3 regions of the Bacillus sp. AC266 genome follow, and region 3 is predicted to be linked to each of the others. Evidence: riboswitches for the same ligand, from Rfam matches in the RefSeq annotation. Region 3 holds a riboswitch; each other region holds the start of a gene.
The links. A riboswitch is a leader RNA that binds a small molecule or an ion and turns the genes downstream of it on or off. The one in region 3 is predicted to bind lysine.
Positions count from the first base shown of each region.

Region 1: it holds a riboswitch for lysine, as region 3 does, so the genes downstream of both, AC0IXC_RS21480 (amino acid permease) here and lysA (diaminopimelate decarboxylase) in region 3, are expected to answer to the same signal.
Region 2: it holds a riboswitch for lysine, as region 3 does, so the genes downstream of both, AC0IXC_RS13980 (aspartate kinase) here and lysA (diaminopimelate decarboxylase) in region 3, are expected to answer to the same signal.

Region 1 covers NZ_CEEDEC010000005.1:295,346-301,721, reverse strand. The annotation lists gene AC0IXC_RS21490 (type 1 glutamine amidotransferase domain-containing protein) at 1-110, opposite strand, end outside; gene AC0IXC_RS21485 (ABC transporter permease) at 393-1,592, opposite strand; gene AC0IXC_RS21480 (amino acid permease) at 1,653-3,077, opposite strand; lysine riboswitch at 3,224-3,405, opposite strand; gene gapN (NADP-dependent glyceraldehyde-3-phosphate dehydrogenase) at 3,583-5,022, opposite strand; gene AC0IXC_RS21470 (ABC transporter ATP-binding protein) at 5,651-6,376, shown strand, end outside.
Region 2 covers NZ_CEEDEC010000003.1:155,362-161,737, forward strand. The annotation lists gene AC0IXC_RS13965 (YndJ family protein) at 1-582, opposite strand, end outside; gene AC0IXC_RS13970 (DUF4166 domain-containing protein) at 588-1,199, opposite strand; gene AC0IXC_RS13975 (DoxX-like family protein) at 1,204-2,112, opposite strand; lysine riboswitch at 2,305-2,491, shown strand; gene AC0IXC_RS13980 (aspartate kinase) at 2,693-3,922, shown strand; gene AC0IXC_RS13985 (VOC family protein) at 4,203-4,655, shown strand; partial or broken gene AC0IXC_RS13990 (helix-turn-helix domain-containing protein) at 4,945-5,286, opposite strand; gene AC0IXC_RS13995 (helix-turn-helix transcriptional regulator) at 5,415-5,528, opposite strand; gene asnA (aspartate--ammonia ligase) at 5,673-6,376, opposite strand, start outside.
Region 3 covers NZ_CEEDEC010000003.1:483,701-490,076, reverse strand. The annotation lists gene AC0IXC_RS15720 (YozQ family protein) at 1-106, shown strand, start outside; gene AC0IXC_RS15715 (2-hydroxyacid dehydrogenase family protein) at 244-1,224, shown strand; gene pssA (CDP-diacylglycerol--serine O-phosphatidyltransferase) at 1,257-1,958, opposite strand; gene AC0IXC_RS15705 (LTA synthase family protein) at 2,141-4,027, opposite strand; gene AC0IXC_RS15700 (DUF3888 domain-containing protein) at 4,281-4,676, shown strand; lysine riboswitch at 4,766-4,947, shown strand; gene lysA (diaminopimelate decarboxylase) at 5,128-6,376, shown strand, end outside.

The DNA.
Region 1 (6,376 bases), on a different contig from region 3:
ATTTCAATAGTTGTTAATTCGTATCCCTTTTGATTAAAAGCTTCTACTGGCTCTGTGTATTCTGTGTCCTCGAAATAATCCGTTATTAAAATAGCAATTTTTTTACTCATTGCAATCAGCTCCTTATATTATATAATCGGTTCCAGAATCGTCCTTGAGCAACGCCTTTTATAAAGTGAAACCTTAATTCATATTTTTTCATTCCCTCCAGTTCCTTTGCCCTGTTAATTTAATAACTACCCTTTTTATTAGGACGTAAACATGTATTATCGTTTTTGTATGTAAAAATCATAAAATATCGGTTGTTTCAGTGATTCTTGTTTGAGGAAGAAAAATAAAAAAGCCAAGGAGGTAATTTATTTTTCCCTTGGCTTTTAAGATAATTCTTTTCGTTAAAACGAAGAAACGCGTCGCTTCGTTTTTGGTACAATAATAAATTTTATCCAGATTAACCCGATAATCATAATGATAAGACTATGTGAAAATTGCCCTGTAGCAATGAGTATAATACTTGAAAATACAATGAGTTGAATGCTTAGCAATATAAAGATTAAGCGGAGAAATTGATTCATTCGTTTTTCAGTATCAATTGGATATAATGCTACAATAATATTTCCTGAAAAATATTTCCACAGGGAACGGAGCTGCATAGAAATCATATATAGGACGATATAAGCGAAAGCACCTTTTACATATATATTCGGAATAAAATATAGAGCGAAAGCACCGATCAACCCTAAGCGAATATATATACCGAAATAATCATTACCGCGTAAAAATGCTAGTGTATGTAAATAGAAGAAAGTTGCTCGTTTTTTATGTAATAAAGGTTCAATCCAATTTGTAAGCCATTTTCTTTTATTTACTTGCTTATTCAGTTGCGGAACATCGGTGAAAATGCTAGCAAATTGATAGAAACGAACGTCCATTTTTTCTTCTTGTTCGATTATGTAATCCCACGGTATTCGTTTTGTAGGTTGTTTCTTCGTGTATAGAAGCAGGAAAGCAAGAAGTAAGAGTAGTCCGCCTAACACGATCACATTTGCAGTATAAAACAGCATGTAAATGATCAGGGCGTTACAAGCAATACGAATGATAAACCATATGCTTTTTTCATAACTATCACGCCATATCCAATGTATGTATATGTTCCAGCTCTTTAGAATCATTAAAATTATAAAGATTGTACATAAAAAAGGTACGGTTAGTTGTAATGATTGAATGGCAAGTGGTACGAGAATAAGGAATGTAAATAATAATGGGAAAAGCTGAATGATGTAATTATATAGAAGAGATTTTTTAAAATAAGAAGTTAATTTCTCTTCTAGTGCTAGTAAATAGACAGCATCGGGCTTTTGAATAAATGTACGTATTGGGCATCTCGTTATAATCGCTGTTAAGACGATTGTAATAAGCAATAGAGATATTCCTTTAGAAGGATCCGTTTTAAGAAACTTAGCGTAATAATATGCACCTACACATGAGACGAAGATGAAGCTATATAGTAAACCGTTAATCATACGTGCAAAGTATGTGATGGCATTTTGAATATGTTGTTGAAAGCGAGAGCTCCATAGTGATTCGATTGACATGTTTTTCACCTCTTTTTTCTATTATATATGTTTTATAAAGTAAAAAACGAGCAAATTGCGTTACGCAACTTGCTCGTTTTTCTTTTCTTTATTTTTTTTCTGATCACGATTCATTAATGGATAGAAGGCAAAGCCAATCCCGAATAAACCAATTCCGAGAAGAAATGTTTTTATATCGGATGCGCCGGTTTTAATAACCCATAGTGCATAGCAAAGTGCGATAACTGCAACTACACCATCCATAATTCTTGAACCCATTTCATTCTTATATGTTTCACCAGTTGCGACTAGTTTTAACTGGAAGATTGGTGAAACGAGATATGGAATGAGGTAGGCCAGTGTTGATACGGTAATAACGAATGTATAAGCTTCCGCAATTGTTCCTGATAATGTTGAGAATAAGAACACTTGCGACATAATGTTTGTTAATCGTAGTGAATGAATTGGACTTCCTTTTTTATTCGTTTTTGCGAAGAAGGAAGGGAAGAAACCTTCTTTTGCTGCTTGATAAGGTACTTCTGAGCTTAATAAAATCCAGCCTAATATTGAACCGAATAGGGAAGTAAGAGCAAGTAATGCCATAAGTTTCCCGCCGCCATGACCCATTGCAGCGTTTAATGCATCTGCTAATGGACGTTCAGAAGCTTGTAATTTATCAACGTGAAGTACACCCATTGTTAAAATTGTAATTCCTAAGTAAATTGCAACTGTGATAAGTAATCCTGCAACAGTTGCGCGTTTTACCGTTTTTGGAGAGGTAGCTCGGTTTGATAAAAGAACGGCTGATTCAATCCCGATAAATGCCCAAAGTGTTGTAAGAGCAGCTAAGTTTACTTGTGAAAGTAGACCGTGTGATACGCCTTCTTTATCGATCATTGGTGTGTACCATTGTCCAAACTTTGAAGCTTCGAACGCAAATAACGTAACAATGATGAATAGAAGGAATCCAGTTACTTTCGTTGTTGTTGCTAAGAAGTTTAGCTTCCCAGCTCCGCTTACACCGTTTGTTAAAATTAAATGTGTTCCCCAAAGTAAGATGGAACAAATAGTAAATGTAATTAGTTTTCCAACTTCTATATTGAAAGAGCCAATTGAAAATAGTAGTCGTGTATCTTTCATAATTGGGAAGAAGAGCGATAAATATCCCGCGAAAGATGTAATAATGGCAACGTTACTTGCCCAGTTTGCAACCCAATATCCCCATACCATGCTGAAACCAGCCATTTTCTTTCTTTTTGGTGTTGAGAATAAAGCATATGCATGACTTTGTGGTCCTGTCGTTAAATCAGGACGACGAATTGCTAAATTACCGAAAACAAGAGCTAGCATTAAAACACCAAACCCTGTTGTTAACCAAGCTAAAGTGACACCGAGTGGGCTTGCTGTTTGTGCTAACGTACTTGGCACCATGAAAATACCAGCGCCAACCATGTTACCGACAACGAAAGCTGTTAGTACCCAAAAGCCCCATTTTTTTTGTTGCATAGAAAATACCTCCAAAGTTAGTATAACCAAGTCAAGCGAGGAGATATGTATGTCTTCCTGATAAGGAAGAGAAGGTTCAAACAAAACAAAAAAAGCACGTAATTTGCCGCTACATGCTTTCTATCTTATAAGAAACCCACGACATACCTCTCGATAGCTCTCCACAAACGAAACGTTTGTGACAGTTCTGCACTTATTAAATGCAGACCCAGCAAGCGTGCATGGTGGACACGACTTACTTCGGCAATCATTCCTTTCTCATTTCTTCATCAATGCCACTACATCTCCTGAAATGATACTCTTAATGACTGCAACCTCTACCTCACCGAGATACGAATGAGGATTTATGTATTAAATTAACATGTTTAAGAGTAACAAATGTATTTTTATACGTCAATGGATATAGTAATAATCAGATTATAGAGAAGAATTTGTTATTAGGTCCCGGAGGATTTTAACTAAAAAGCAGCTGACCTAAATATTAGATCAGCTGCTACATATAAGATTAAACTAAGTTTAATACAGTTACTTTTTGACGAGTCATAGACTCAAGGCTCTTACGAATACCTTGTGCGCCCATACCTGAACCTTTTACACCGATGAATGGGAAGTGGTCAGGGCCGCGCTCTGTGCGTCCGTTAATTTGAACAGAACCAGTGTCGATTTTGTTAGCAATTGCAAATGCTTTGTTAATGTCTTTTGTGAAGACACTTGCTTGCAGACCGAACTCTGATTTGTTAGCAATTTCAATCGCTTGTTCGTCAGAAGAAACACGGATGATTGGAAGGATTGGGCCAAATGGCTCTTCCCAAGCAACTTTCATTTCTTCTGTTACGTTGTCGATTAATGTTGGATAAATTAGGTTGCGCTCACGTTTGTTACCGATAACGATTGTTGCACCTTTTTCAGCAGCATCGTCAATTAAACCTTGAACGAAGTCAGCAGATTTGTCGTCGATTAATGGAACGATTGTGCTGTTTTGTTCTGGAGATCCAACTGATAGTTCAGCTACTTGCTCTTTTAATAAGCCAGCTAGTTCGTCTGCTACATTTTCATGTACAAGTACACGCTTAATAGCTGTACAACGTTGACCTGAGTAAGAGAATGCACCGCTTACGATATGCTTTGCAGCTTCTTGTAAGTCTGCATCTTCACAAACGATACCAGGATCTTTACCACCAAGTTCTAATACAAGTGGAATCATCGCAGCTTTTTTCGCTAAATGTTTACCTGTATTTGTACCACCTGTGAACGATACCATATTTACGCCAGGATGTTCTACTAAGTAGTCACCAATTACAGAACCGCGTCCTGTAGCTACGTTTACAAGACCTTTTGGAAGGCCAGCTTTATGAAGTGCTTCAACCATTTTAACACCGCTAATTGCACCTTGAGTTGCTGGTTTGAAGATAACAGCGTTACCCATAATAAGTGCTGGTGCAAGTTTTGCAGCAGATAAGTTTACTGGGTAGTTAAATGGTGCAATTGCTAATACAACACCAAGTGGTGCGCGCTGAATAATCGCAAGTTTAGATTTAGATCCACCAGGGAAGCTATCACCCATCATGCTTTCACCGTGCATGTGAAGTGCTTCGTCAACTGTGTAACGAATTAAGTCAGCTGTACGAACGACTTCTTTTTGCGCATCTTTATAGCCTTTACCGACTTCTTTCATAATGATATCGGCAATTTCATCTTGCATATTTACGAGCTCATCAGCCCATTTATATAAATATTTTGCGCGATCTTGTAGAGAAGCTTCAGCCCATGATTTTTGAGCTTCTTTTGCAGATGCAATTGCTTCATCTACTTCTCCTTGAGTAATTGCTTGTACTTGCCCAATTACTTCGTGTAAGTATGGAGATGGAATGTCGATTGTTTGACCTGAAGAGCTTTCTCTCCATTCTCCGTTTAAATAAAATTTGTACGTATTGCTAGTTGTCATGATTAGTCCTCCTAAAATAGCAACTTGTAAGAGTGAGTATAAGGTGATTGTAGGTGGTTTGATAATATTTTTCAAATGAAATGTTTGTGAAAACGATTTCTTACTATTTTTTTATTTTGTATGCCCTTTCTTACAGAAGATTCTCTTATTTCAAACTGAATTATAAGTAGAATGCATCACTTTTATTTTTTGTGATAAAAGATTATTTTATTCTAAAGCGAAAAAAATAATTGACAGAATACTCAATAAAGTTGTAAGATTATAAATGGAAAATAAATGAAGGGGGTGTGCGTAATGATTGTAATCGTAAATGTAATGGGCTTAGCTCTGTTAAATGGCGGAAAACATTCATATCATTACGCAACCCGTGCGGATATATAGGACCTTTTTGTCTTATGAGAAGCGTACGTTGCGTATATCGTAACGTACGCTTTTATGCATTCTATTGCATATCGTCAAGCGGCGGTATGCTTTTTTTTGTTTATTTTCCTTGTTACTATAAAAAATCAGAATTTGGAAGGTGGAAAAATGTGATGAAATTGTATGGCTTACGAAATGTAAATGTGATGGGTTTGGATAGCGGATAAAGAAATGTGAATCAAACGAGAAAGAGAAAGGAGAGGTTATATTGTTTTCAGTATTACTAAAGTTAAGCTGGTTTTTTAGAGATCATTGGAAAAGGTATAGTATTGCAATTGGGGTACTTTTAATTGTAAACGTGATAGAGGTAATTCCACCGAAAGTGTTAGGAATTACAATTGATAATATTAAAACGGGAGCCTTAACGAATGAGGCGATTATGCAATATATTCTTATTTTACTTGGGGTAACGATTGGTGGGTATGTACTTACTTTCATTTGGCAGCACCAACTATTTGGCGGTGCGTTCGTACTTGAGAAAACGATGCGTTCAAAATTTATGGGGCATTTACTTAAGATGACACCGACGTTTTATCAAAAAAATCGTACTGGCGATTTAATGGCGAGAGCGACAAATGATTTAAAAGCAATCTCCATGACAGCTGGTTTTGGTATATTAACGCTCGTTGATTCTAGTCTATATATGCTTACAATCGTTTGTATGATGGGCTTTTCAATTAGTTGGCAGTTAACATTTGCTGCGCTTATACCGCTTCCGATTATGGCGTATGCGATGAATAGATACGGAAAGAAGTTGCATGAAAGATTTACAGTCGCGCAAGATGCGTTCGGGGATATGAACGATAAAGTACTTGAATCAATTGCGGGTGTACGCGTTATTCGTGCGTATGTACAGGAGAACGCTGATCAAGAAAGGTTTCATCATTTAGGAGATGACGTATACGAGAAAAATATGAGAGTAGCAAGAATCGAT
Region 2 (6,376 bases), 330 kb from region 3:
TCCTATCGCAACTGTCATAGGTGAAATGACTATGATAAACATAATAGCATCATACACTTTACTTCTCTTTTCTCTTTTCCTTCCAAGTAAACCAACTGATAACGGCAATAGAAATGCCGAGTAATGAAAGTGTGCCGCTGTAAGTAAAACAATGTCAGAACTAAAGTGCATAATTGAAACCTTTGCTACTGAAGCAAAAAACCAAAAACCACCTAAAAACAAATAAATAAATGCACTATCGATAGCCGTCTCTTCTATCGGTTTCCATCCTCTTTCTAACAATCTACTTACACCAAATAACGCAATGATTCCTGTATATGCAAACCAAAGTAGCGCAAAGAAATAGTGATTTGTTACGAAAGCTAGCATTGCACTGATTGCTGCAATTGGATATAAAAACGATACAAATTTATAAAATAATACATACGATCCATTTCTTTTTTTCTTATCAATAATACAAAAAGACATCGGTATAAATAACAAAATAGATAATAAAATAATTGCTTCAACTGGGTTTACATTTGACCACTCACATATTAGAAAAATAATATAGCAAGCAAGCCCAAATAGTATATTTTTCATATCGTTTATTCCCTTTCCACAAATGTTCCCTTATATGAAAATAACGAACCAATTAACGGATTCCGTACTTGTACATGAATTCGAAAACATTGCAGTGCATCATCATAACTTTCAACAATTTTTGCCTCTCCATATAAAAATTTTGGTAACGGGATTTTTCTTCCAAACATAAAAAACCATTGTTTCTTTGAAGAAATATGCATCCCGCCTTTTTCATCAATATAAAAATTCAATGTAGAAACGAGTAAATGTGGCTCACCAAAATAATCTACAATTTCATTATTCTCTTCATCCAACTGCATAACAGCGTTAAAATATCTTTTCTTATTATGAAAATAAAAAGTACGATTCCACCGTACAAACTCATTTCCATGTTCATCTCGCTCAGCGGTATTATGTATCACAAACGAAACTTTTTGCCCTCGCTCAGAGAAAAACATTCGAAACTTCGATGTAATTTTTAATATTAATTTAACGAAAAAAGATCCTCCATAAATTTCATCCATTTCCCCTTCCCCAATAAAGCTATTTTCCTTTGTTATCGCATATCGTTCCTGCAATTTTGGATGAAGCCTTTTATAAGAATCCCCTAATAATCTTTCATAAATATTAACCATATACTTATCCCTTTCTCGTCCTCTTGCAATTTTTTGCGCTTGGCAAATTCGTGCTATTTATATAACCGACAATCGATAACCCTATTAGAAGAAAATTTAATGTAATCGGATTAAACGGTTGCGTAAAACTAGCGATATTCGTCGATCCTGCCGCTAATGTTAAAACTATCAACAATATAATATGCAATATAAATAGTTTTCGCTTTTGAAGTGGAAATAGCCACATAACACCCCATATTATTTCTAAAAATCCAACTATTTTAAGTATAAAAATACTACTTTCATTCGATCCGATTAGTGCAGAAAGCATCTTTACTTCTTCTGAATGAGTAAACATCAATTTCGGTACAATCCCTTGATATAACCATACGAAAGCAAATAAAAAGCAAACTAGCCAATACGTCATCGTTCTTCTAATTAGCAACTTAGGATGAAGTCCCTTTTCTAACCATAATTTTAAAGCATCAAAACTCCATGCTGTCGCCCAACCTAATAGTGGACGAAAAACATATAAATCTATCACATTTCCTATACGACCAAATCTCGTATCATAATCATATTGCGTTTCAAAATGAATATGTTCTTCATTCGGTGTATACTTCCAATAACCACGCCCTATTTGTATAAGTGATAATTGATTGTCTGTCCAAAATTTTAAAGAGGAAATGCGTTCTCCAGTTTCTTTTCTTATTTCACCTATCGATTCCCCTTCTCCGGCTATTTCAAGTCCAAATCCGATCTTTGTTTTATATAAAAACTTCTGTGGTTCTCCCTCTTTTTTTTCTAAATACGAAATCTCAGTAAAACGAGCATCCCACTCTGTATGTATATCAGGCTCTTGTGTATATGCCCATAGTTTCTCCATTGTTGTGTTCATTTCTGTGGCTACATAAATAGGCTTTTTCTTCCCCATCCTTCCACCTCCCATGCGCTATATTTTCAATGTACATGCAATGAATCGATTTTGCTACATTTTTCACAAACTAATTTAATAAAAAGATAGAATTTCAAAAAAATACAAAAAACACTTGATTCCCTGAAAAATTTAAATTATTATAAAACAAATGTTACCAACAACTTCATAAATCATACACTCTCGCCTAAAACGTGAGATAGAGGTTGCAACGCTTATAAGTATTCTAAAGGAGACACAGAGATGTCTATGATTTTAGAGGAAAGGAAGTGTTGCCGAAATTGATAAATTTCTCTGCATTTATCAATTGGGGCTGTTTTCGAATAGAAACAGAACTGTCATATGTACAGACGTGTACGTATGAAGAGCTATCTACAAAAAAGAGATATCATTTTTATGATATTCCTTTTTTGGCGGTTTTTTTATTAGCTCCGTTTTCTGTTTCCCTTTTCCTGTAACAGCACCATCCTCACTTATTTGAGATGGTGTTTTTTGTTTTTCTCTCTGGTAACTACAGGAATATTGGGATTTGTATATGTCCTAACCTATTCTTAAAAATGGACGAAAGAAGGAATTCGTAATGGAAACGATTGTACAAAAATTTGGCGGTACTTCTGTCGGAAGCGTCGAACGCATTCAACATGTAGCAAATTTAATTATTGAAGAATATGAACGAGGACATAGTATTGTCTCTGTCGTTTCAGCAATGGGAAAAAGTACGGATAAACTTGTAGCACTTGCTAACGCTATTACTGAAAATCCAAGTAAACGTGAAATGGATATGCTCCTATCTACAGGAGAACAAGTAACCATTTCATTATTAACAATGGCACTACAAACAAAAGGTTATAACGCAATTTCATTAACAGGATGGCAAGCTGGTATTACGACAGAATCTGTACATAGTAGTGCACGGATTATTGACATTAACACTACTCGTATTCAGTCTCACCTTACTGAAGGCACGATTGTTATAGTAGCTGGTTTCCAAGGAGTAAGTGAAGAAAATGAAATTACCACACTTGGCCGCGGTGGCTCTGATACGACTGCTGTCGCATTAGCTGCTGCACTAAAAGCAAAAAAATGTGATATTTATACGGATGTGACCGGCGTATATACGACTGATCCACGAGTTGTACAAGATGCTTATAAATTAGATGAAATTTCTTATGACGAAATGTTAGAGCTTGCCAACCTCGGTGCTGGCGTATTACACCCACGCGCTGTTGAATTTGCTAAAAATCATAATGTAATTTTAGAAGTTCGCTCAAGTATGGAACAAGAAAACGGAACAATTGTAAGGGGAGAATGTAACATGGAACAACAATCAATCGTTAAAGGTATTGCATTTGAGGATAATATTACACGCGTCACAATTAAAGGATTAGAACAAGGTGCACTTTCAACAGTTTTCTCTACATTAGCAGCAGCACATATTAATGTGGATATTATTATTCAAAGTATTACAAATGAAGGAACTGTTCACCTCTCCTTCTCAATCCATTCTAATGATTTAAGAGAAACATTAGAAGTATTGGAACAACATCAAGAAGCACTTCACTACGAATCTGTAGAACATGAAAATCATTTAGCAAAAGTATCAATTGTAGGATCTGGTATGGTATCTAACCCAGGAGTTGCTGCGAATATGTTCACTACTTTAAAAGAAGAAGATATTCATATTAAAATGGTAAGTACATCAGAAATTAAAGTATCTGTCGTTATTGACCGTCTTCATTTAGTAACGGGTGTTGAAGCACTTCATCAATCATTTATGGCGAAAATTGAACCTTTAGTGCAAATGATTTAATTTCCACCAGTAAAACTTACAACAAATTATATGAATCTATTTCCTTCCTATATAAATAGAAAGCTGTTTGCATAGTGGAAAGTGAGAAAAAGGTTATTTAGTTTAAAATCAAGTCGTTTGAAGAACAATAAAATTGTTAAAAAACGGAAGCAAGTCATTCTATTCAACAATCGGGCAGTTATCTCCCACCTAACTTCCTCGCATTCGCCGAATTTTGAGGTGGGAGTCTTATTGCCCGCAAATAGCGGGATAAATTTTTACACATAAGGAGATAAAGACTATGGCAAACAACAGATTACTAAGAATGGACAATGTCAGCATCGTTGTAGAATCTCTTGATAACGCAATCTCTTTCTTCAAGGAGATTGGATTAAAACTCGAAGGGCGAGCTACTGTCGAAGGTGAATGGGCTGGTCGCGTAACTGGACTCGGTTCTCAGTGCGTAGAGATTGCTATGATGGTTACGCCAGATGGTCACAGCCGAATTGAACTTTCGCGATTTCTCACCCCACCTACTATAGCAGATCACCGGACAGCTCCTGTAAACGCCCTCGGTTATCTGCGCGTCATGTTCACCGTCGAGGGCATTGACGAAATGGTATCCAGACTTACTAAGCATGGTGCTCAGCTCGTTGGAGAAGTAGTTCAGTATGAGAACTCGTATCGACTCTGCTACATTCGTGGAACCGAAGGAATTCTAATTGGTTTGGCGGAAGAACTCGATAACAAATAAGTAAGTGATGTTTTATAAAAAGCCTTTACTGAAATATTCATTACTGAATTAAAAATATTTGAAGCACATTCTTACTCCATAAAACTTAAATTTTCAGCCCCGTCCTAACTTTAGAACGGGGCTATACTCGTTTGAGCTTTTAAAATTAAATAACTTTATTATCATTTTACACATAGATTTCAAGACTCTATACAAACAGCTTTTTAACATATTACCTATATCTAAAAATCTTTATAAAATAATTAAATTATTCGCAATACCTTTTCCTAGGAAATATAACGGACTCTTCTCACTTCTTATCATATATATCTTTCCCTTTAAATAACGAGCGAAATTCATTCAAAATAACTTTCTTCACGTCGGAATAAAAGACCATCATGAATAGCGCAGCCCCTAATAAAATCTCTTGAATTCCTTCGTAATCAATGAAAGCACTCATAATTAGCAAACCAAATCCAATATAAAAACCAAACTCATTCTCTTTCTCAAAATCCTCATCTTCTTCATCAATATGTATTTTCTCTTTAAAGTTTTGATTCCCTTTTATTAATTCATCGAGCGTAACGTTGTACATTTCGCTCAATAAAATTAAATTATCAATGTCAGGGTAACTTTTATCATTTTCCCACTTATCCCGCTTTAACAGGCACTAAATCCCATCGTAGCTTTTACATACATCAAGGAATCCAGATGGGATTAACTGCCTATAAAAGCCCGATTGGTTCAACTAATAATCAGTGGGATAAATCGCTCCACTGATTAAAGTTTCACTTTATACACCGCTTGCCTAGTTACCCCAATTTTCTTTGCAACATCCTCTTGTGAAAATCCTTTTGATTCTCGTAATTTTTTTAATTGTTCTCCCAAGTTCATAACGCCCCCTCCTTTAACAAATTATTACATAAAAGGAGATAAAAAAGAAAGAAACTATTAGTAACACTCACTGTAAACCACCAGTTTACACAATAAAAAAGGGAGAGTAACTCTATTTTCGAGCCATTCTCCCTCTCACTTATATTAAAACAAATGAATGTTTTCTTTCTTACAAGCTTCACGTAAATCATCAGGCCATACAGAAGATTGAACTTCACCAATATGTGCTTTACGTAAGAAGTACATACACATTCTTGATTGGCCGATACCACCACCAATTGTTAATGGTAGTACGTCTTCTAAAATACCTTTATGGAAATCATACTCACGTTTGAAGTCTTCACCAGTTTTCGTTAATTGCTCATCAAGTGCTTTACTATCAACACGAATTCCCATTGATGATAATTCGAACGAAGCTTGTAGTACTGGGTGCCAGAATAAAATGTCACCGTTTAATTTCCAATCATCATAATCGGACGCGCGTCCATCGTGCTTTTCACCTGAACGGAGTGCATCACCAATTCCAATAATAAAGACTGCACCGTGTTCTTTCGCAATTGCATGTTCACGATCTTTCGGTGTTAATTCTGGATATTTATCTTCCAGTTCTTGAGAAGTAATGAAAACAATTTCTTCTGGTAAATACTTTCCAAGGAACGGATACTTTTCAAATAAGTGATCTTCCAATTCTTTGAATATTCCATAAATTGTTTGTACTGTTTTTTGTAAGTAATCGATAGTACGCCATTCTTTTTGAACGATTTTTTCCCAATCCCATTGGTCAACATAAATGGAATGCGTTGCATCAAGTTCTTCATCACGACGAATCGCGTTCATGTTTGTATATA
Region 3 (6,376 bases):
AACAAATAATACTGCTAACTCAGTTATTGAGGAACAAATTAGCGATACAGTTGCAGAAGGAACAATCGATGCGAAGCTTGGGAAAGAATCGCAAGAAAAAGCGTAAAAAGAGGGGAGAGTTGCATCTCCTCTTTTTTTATGGGGAAAAGTGTCGATTTTCAAAACTATAATCAAATTCCTTGGTTTTTATATGTAGATTTCTTACAATGAAATATAAGAGATATCATATTTTGTATAGAAGAGGTGTTAGTAGTGGCGAAAATATTAGTAGCAGGGAAAATTCCAGAAATCGGATTAGAATTATTGAAAAATCATGATGTAGAAATGTACAATAAAGAAGAATTAATTAGTGTAGAAGAGTTAGCAGAACGTGTAAAAGATAAAGATGCACTTTTAAGCTTACTTTCTACGAAGGTATCGAAAGAGGTTATTGACGCAGCACCAAACTTGAAAATTATCGCAAATTATGGTGCTGGTTACGATAATATTGATTACACATATGCAGGAGAAAAAGGAATTGCGGTAACGAATACACCGAAAGTATCAACTGAAGCGACAGCAGAATTAACATTTGCACTTCTTTTAGCAGCTGCACGTAGAATTCCTGAAGGTGATACGTTATGTCGTACAACTGGATTTAACGGATGGGCACCGTTATTCTTCTTGGGCCGCGAAGTACACGGTAAGACAATCGGAATTATTGGCCTTGGAGAAATCGGGAAGGCAGTTGCAAAGCGTGCGAGAGCATTTGGAATGAATGTTTTATATACAGGACCAAATCGAAAGCCTGAAGCTGAAAGTGAACTGGAAGCGACATACGTAACGTTGGAAGAATTATTACAAACAGCGGACTTTATTACAATTAACTGTGCTTATAATCCGAAATTACATCATATGATTGATGAAGAACAGTTTAAAATGATGAAGAAAACAGCATATATTATAAATGCTTCACGTGGACCAATTATGAATGAATCAGCACTTGCTCATGCACTAAAAACGAATGAAATTGAAGGTGCAGCTCTTGACGTATTTGAATTTGAACCGAAAATTACAGAAGAGCTAAAAGGATTAAAGAATGTAGTACTTGCTCCTCACGTGGGGAATGCAACATTCGAAACACGTGATGCAATGGCTGAAATGGCAGTAAGAAATATTTTAGCTGTATTAAATGGTGAAGAACCTGTAACACCTGTAAATCAAAAAGTATTAGTTACAAAATAAAAAAGAAACCTTCCGTATTTCGGAAGGTTTTTTTATTTTTCTTTATTCGCTTTTTTAGAAGGTCTTTGTCTAATAAATTGAGATAACATATACAAAATGTATAGTGGAATGGCAATGAATAAGAAAACAGAAATGTTGCCAAAACTTGTTTGGTACATTGTGATAATAATTCCAACTAAAAATAGTGTAATAATTATGCTATATCGTGGAATTGGTACATCTTTTAAACTTGGGATACGAACACGGCTCACCATTAAAAATGCGAACGTTACGAATACGGTAATGAGAACAATTTTTGGAATGGTATGTGAAAATAATGTTAAGAAAGCAACAAGCCCTCCTGCTGCAGTAATCGGAACTCCAGTGAAATATTTCATAGAAGTAGATGATGGCGTTACATTAAATCGTGCTAAGCGATATGCTCCGAACAGAGGGAATAATCCCGCTATGTATAGTCCAATGATTCCATAGTTGGAAAAAGATGTGTAATACATTAAAACAGCAGGTGCTGCGCCAAATGTTACAACATCCGCTAGTGAATCAAGCTCTTTTCCCATTTGTGAATCAACGCGTAATAAACGAGCGACACGACCATCAAGACTATCTAACATCATCCCGATCAGTACTAAAATAGCAGCTGATTTATAATATCCTAAAGATGCATAGCCGATTGACAAAAATCCGCTATATAAATTCCCGAGCGTAAATAAGTTTGGAATAGCTGCTCTATACAAAATCTGATCCCTTGCTTTCTGTTATAAATTCTTAATTAGTGTATGAAAGTTTACTTATTTTATCATACCATAAATTTCTTTCTCATACGAAAAAAATTCCCAATTTGTGAAAGATTGTATAGAAGAGAAATTTGAAAAATAAGTAAAAAAAGGAAGCAACTTTTGTAAAGTTGCTTCCTACACTATTCAAATTTCGTTGTCATCGTTCCGGTTTTATATCGATTGTTAGGATCAAATCTTAATAAATCTCCATAAATGAGTTTGTCGGATAATTTTAATTCTGTTTTTGCTTTTTCAATATAAGGCTGACATAGTGTTAAATCAGCTTCTTCACCTGTGCTTCTTTTATAGCACATATTTTTTGTATAAACATAATCTTCCGAAACAAAACTGCCGTCCCGCATTACCATAAGAGGGTCTTTTTCTTTCGTAAATAAGTCTGTTCCAAATTCTACGGATTGATTTGTTTTAATACCAAGTAAATGAAGTAACGTTGGTTTAATATCAATTTGACCAGATACTTTAGAGATGACTTTTCCTTCTTGGCCAGGCACATGAATAATGAGAGGGACGCGTTGTAATTGCATAGAATCAAACGGTGTAATAGCGTCTTTCCCAAGGAACTGAGCCATAGCTGTATTATGGTTTTCAGAAATGCCGTAATGATCACCATAAATGACAATAACGGAATTATCATATAGTCCTTCGTCTTTCAATTGTTTAATAAATAATTTAAGAGCTTCATCCGTGTAACGAACGGTTGGGAAGTAGCGATTTAAAACACCACTTTCGGAATTAAATTCATCAACATATTGATCTTCTGGATTTAGAAGAAATGGAAAATGGTTTGTTAACGTAATGAATTTTGTATAGAACGGTTGTGGTAAAGATTTTAACTTTGGAATAGATTGCTCAAAGAACTCTTTATCTTTTAATCCCCAACCGACAGACATTTGTTCCGTTCCTACGTAATCATTTAAATTAAAGTAACGATCATATCCAAGCGCAGGATACATTACGTCACGATTCCAAAACGTTTTATCGTTTGAATGGAAGACAGCAGAAGAATATCCGTATTTCTTTAATTGTTCTGGTGTGGCAGTGTATTCATTTGTTGCATGAGTAAAGAATACAGAACCACGGTCTAACGGATAAAGGGAATTTTCAACGATAAATTCAGCATCAGAAGTTTTACCTTGTCCCGTTTGATGATAGAAGTTATCGAAATAAAAACTATCTTTAATAAACTCATTTAAAAATGGAGTAATCTCTTTTCCATTTATTTTTTTATTAATAACAAAACTTTGTGTAGATTCCATTGAAATTAAAATTACATTTTTACCCTTTGCAGCTCCAAATAAGTTTTTATCAACTTGTTTATCTTTTGAGTCTGTATAGTTTTTAATTTCAGAGAACCCGTCTCCACTTGCAAATACACGCTCAGCTGAAGACTTAGATTGAAGTGTAATATCAAATAGATGATATGTGTATAACCCTAAATTTTTCACGACAGTTTGACGATCAAACGAGCGTGAGAACATTTGTGGTTTATATATAACTGAAACAACAATTTGTAGTGCTAATAATACTGTTACGCCGCTAAAGAAAGTTCGCTTCTCAGAGCGAGAAAGGGGTGTTTTATCACCAAATGATGGGAATTTACGCGAAATAAACATTAAAATAATTGCGTCTGCAAATAAAAGTAATGTTTTATACGTAAAGAGTTCTTTTATACTCGTCCCTAAGTCAGCCATATTATTTGTTTGGAATAAAACAGGGAAAGTAACAAAATCGTTATAGAACCCGTAAAACATTGCATTTCCAAATAAAATAAATGACAGTATAAAACTAATTACAATAATAATTCGGTTTCGGTACTTAGATGCAAGTAAAGCGAAACCAAAAAATAAAAGTAACGAAGCTAGTGGGTTAATAAAAAGCATAAACTCTTCAAAGAAGTTATCAATTCTAATATCAAATGCTAGCTTGTACACAATATATGTTTTTATCCATAATAAAACGACTGCAACTAGTGCAAATCGCAGTTTTGGAAACAGATTTTGTAGCATAATATACTCCTCTCCTAAAAGCATGACGGTTCTTGTGAGCCGGTTTGATTAGCGCCTCATTTTATATATACGAACAGTCCTTTGTTATTATGTTTATTATACTATGAGTATCATTATACGAAAATAAAAGAGAGTTGTGGGCTTTTTTATAATAATTGAGTAGAAAAAGGGCAGTGGGAGACAATAAAACGGAGTTTCTATGTATGATAATTATCGTGCGCAAAAAGAATCGAGTAATAAAACGGAGGTTATAATGCGAAAATTATTATATTTTATAGTATGCAGTAGTGTTATACTTTTTGCTTTACCGAGTGTGTCGGTAGCACAATATGATGCACCCCTTATGGAAGATGCCCTTTATTCTGTTTTATTTCCAAAAATAAATAAGGCAATTGAAAAACAATATGGGAGCTTGAAGCCTTATCAATGTCCTAAAATTATTAGTTTAAAAAAAGTGTATAGTGGTACATATTTATTTCAAGCGAGTATTGAAGTAACGAAGTATGAACAGGTTGGTGGGAAAATTGTTCCACCATTTGAGAAGGTAACGATTACATTTAATAACGAAGAGGGCGAATGGGAAGTGACAAAGGTTTCAGTAAAGCGCTTACCAAATGATACAAAATTAAACTGTAAAAAAACAATATAAAAAATTGTTTGACAAATAAAATGGTCCTTTGGTATTGTTAATAGCAACAATTAGATGTTTGAAAATTAAATAGACTTACCTCATCTACTCTCAAAGGTAGAGGCCGCGATAGGAAAGAGTAAGCTATGGGAGATTTAATGGAATCTGTGATCATAGGTTGAAAGGGACTATTGCCGAAATATAAGAATAACCATCTTATTCATATATTGGGACTGCATTGAATAAATGTAGTACTGTCATAAGATTTATTTTATGAAGAGCTATTTGGAGATGTTGATGCGGTTTCTTATTTTGAGGAGATAACAACTCGTTTATTTTTTCAATATATATTTTTCCTAATAAGAAACGCGTGTGAACATTGTTCCGCGCGTTTTTTGTCTATCTAAAAGCGTGCTGCAATGAATAGAAGATTGGGGTTATGAGTTTTAGAGGAAATAAGGGAGGAATTTAAATGTATTTACACGGCACAAGCCGAATCAATGGGCAAGGACACTTAGAAATTGGTGGGTGCGATACGACGCAGCTAGCAAAACAATACGGAACACCACTTTATGTATACGATGAAGAGTCTATTCGAGGAAAGTGCCGCGCGTTTCATCGTGCTTTTAAAGAAAGTGGTTTCTCTTATCAAGTAGCATATGCAAGCAAGGCGTTCTTGTGCATGGAGATGTGCCGAGTAGCTCGTGAAGAGAATATGTCTTTAGATGTTGTTTCTGGAGGAGAATTATATACTGCGCTCCAAGCTGGTTTTCCGGCATCGCGTATTCATTTTCACGGAAATAATAAAACAGAAGAAGAAATGATTATGGCTCTTCAGGCGAATATCGGTTGTTTTGTAGTAGATAATTTCTTAGAATTAGAAATCTTACATGATTTAGCAATGCAACATGGGAAATTTGTGAACATATTAATCCGTGTAACGCCTGGAGTAGAGGCACATACACACGAATATATAACAACAGGTCAAGAGGATTCGAAATTTGGATTTGGTGTTTCAAATGGTCAAGCGATGCAAGCAATTGAGCTTGCCTTGCAAAAATCAAATTATAATGTGCTAGGAATTCACTCGCACATCGGATCACAAATATTTGAAACGGCTGGATTTGTTCGAGCAATTGAAGTACTCCGCCAATTTTTAGAAGAAGTGAGAGAGCGAACACATTATGTGATGAAAGTATTAAATGTGGGCGGAGGTTTCGGTATACGTTATACGGATTCAGATACACCGTTAACACTTGAAACGTATGTGCACGCTGTAACAAGTACGATAAGAGAGCAGTTTACATTATGTGAATATCCGCTTCCAGAAATATGGATTGAACCAGGTCGTAGTATCGTAGGTGATGCTGGAACAACACTTTATACAGTCGGAGCGGTGAAAGAGATTCCTGGCATTCGGAAATATGTTTCAGTCGATGGTGGAATGACAGATAATTTAAGACCAGCTCTATACGGAGCCCGTTATGAGGCGATGTTGGCGAATCGAGGGAATGATAAGAATGAGGAACTCGTTTCGATTGCTGGGAAATGCTGTGAAAGTGGAGATATGCTGATTTGGGATATTAACTTACCGCAAGTTGCTTCTTCTGATTTACTAGCAATTTCTTGCACGGGGGCATATGGGTACTCGATGGCGAATAATTATAATCGTATTCGTAGACCAGCTGTCGTCTTTGCAAAAGGCGGGACGTCACAAATTG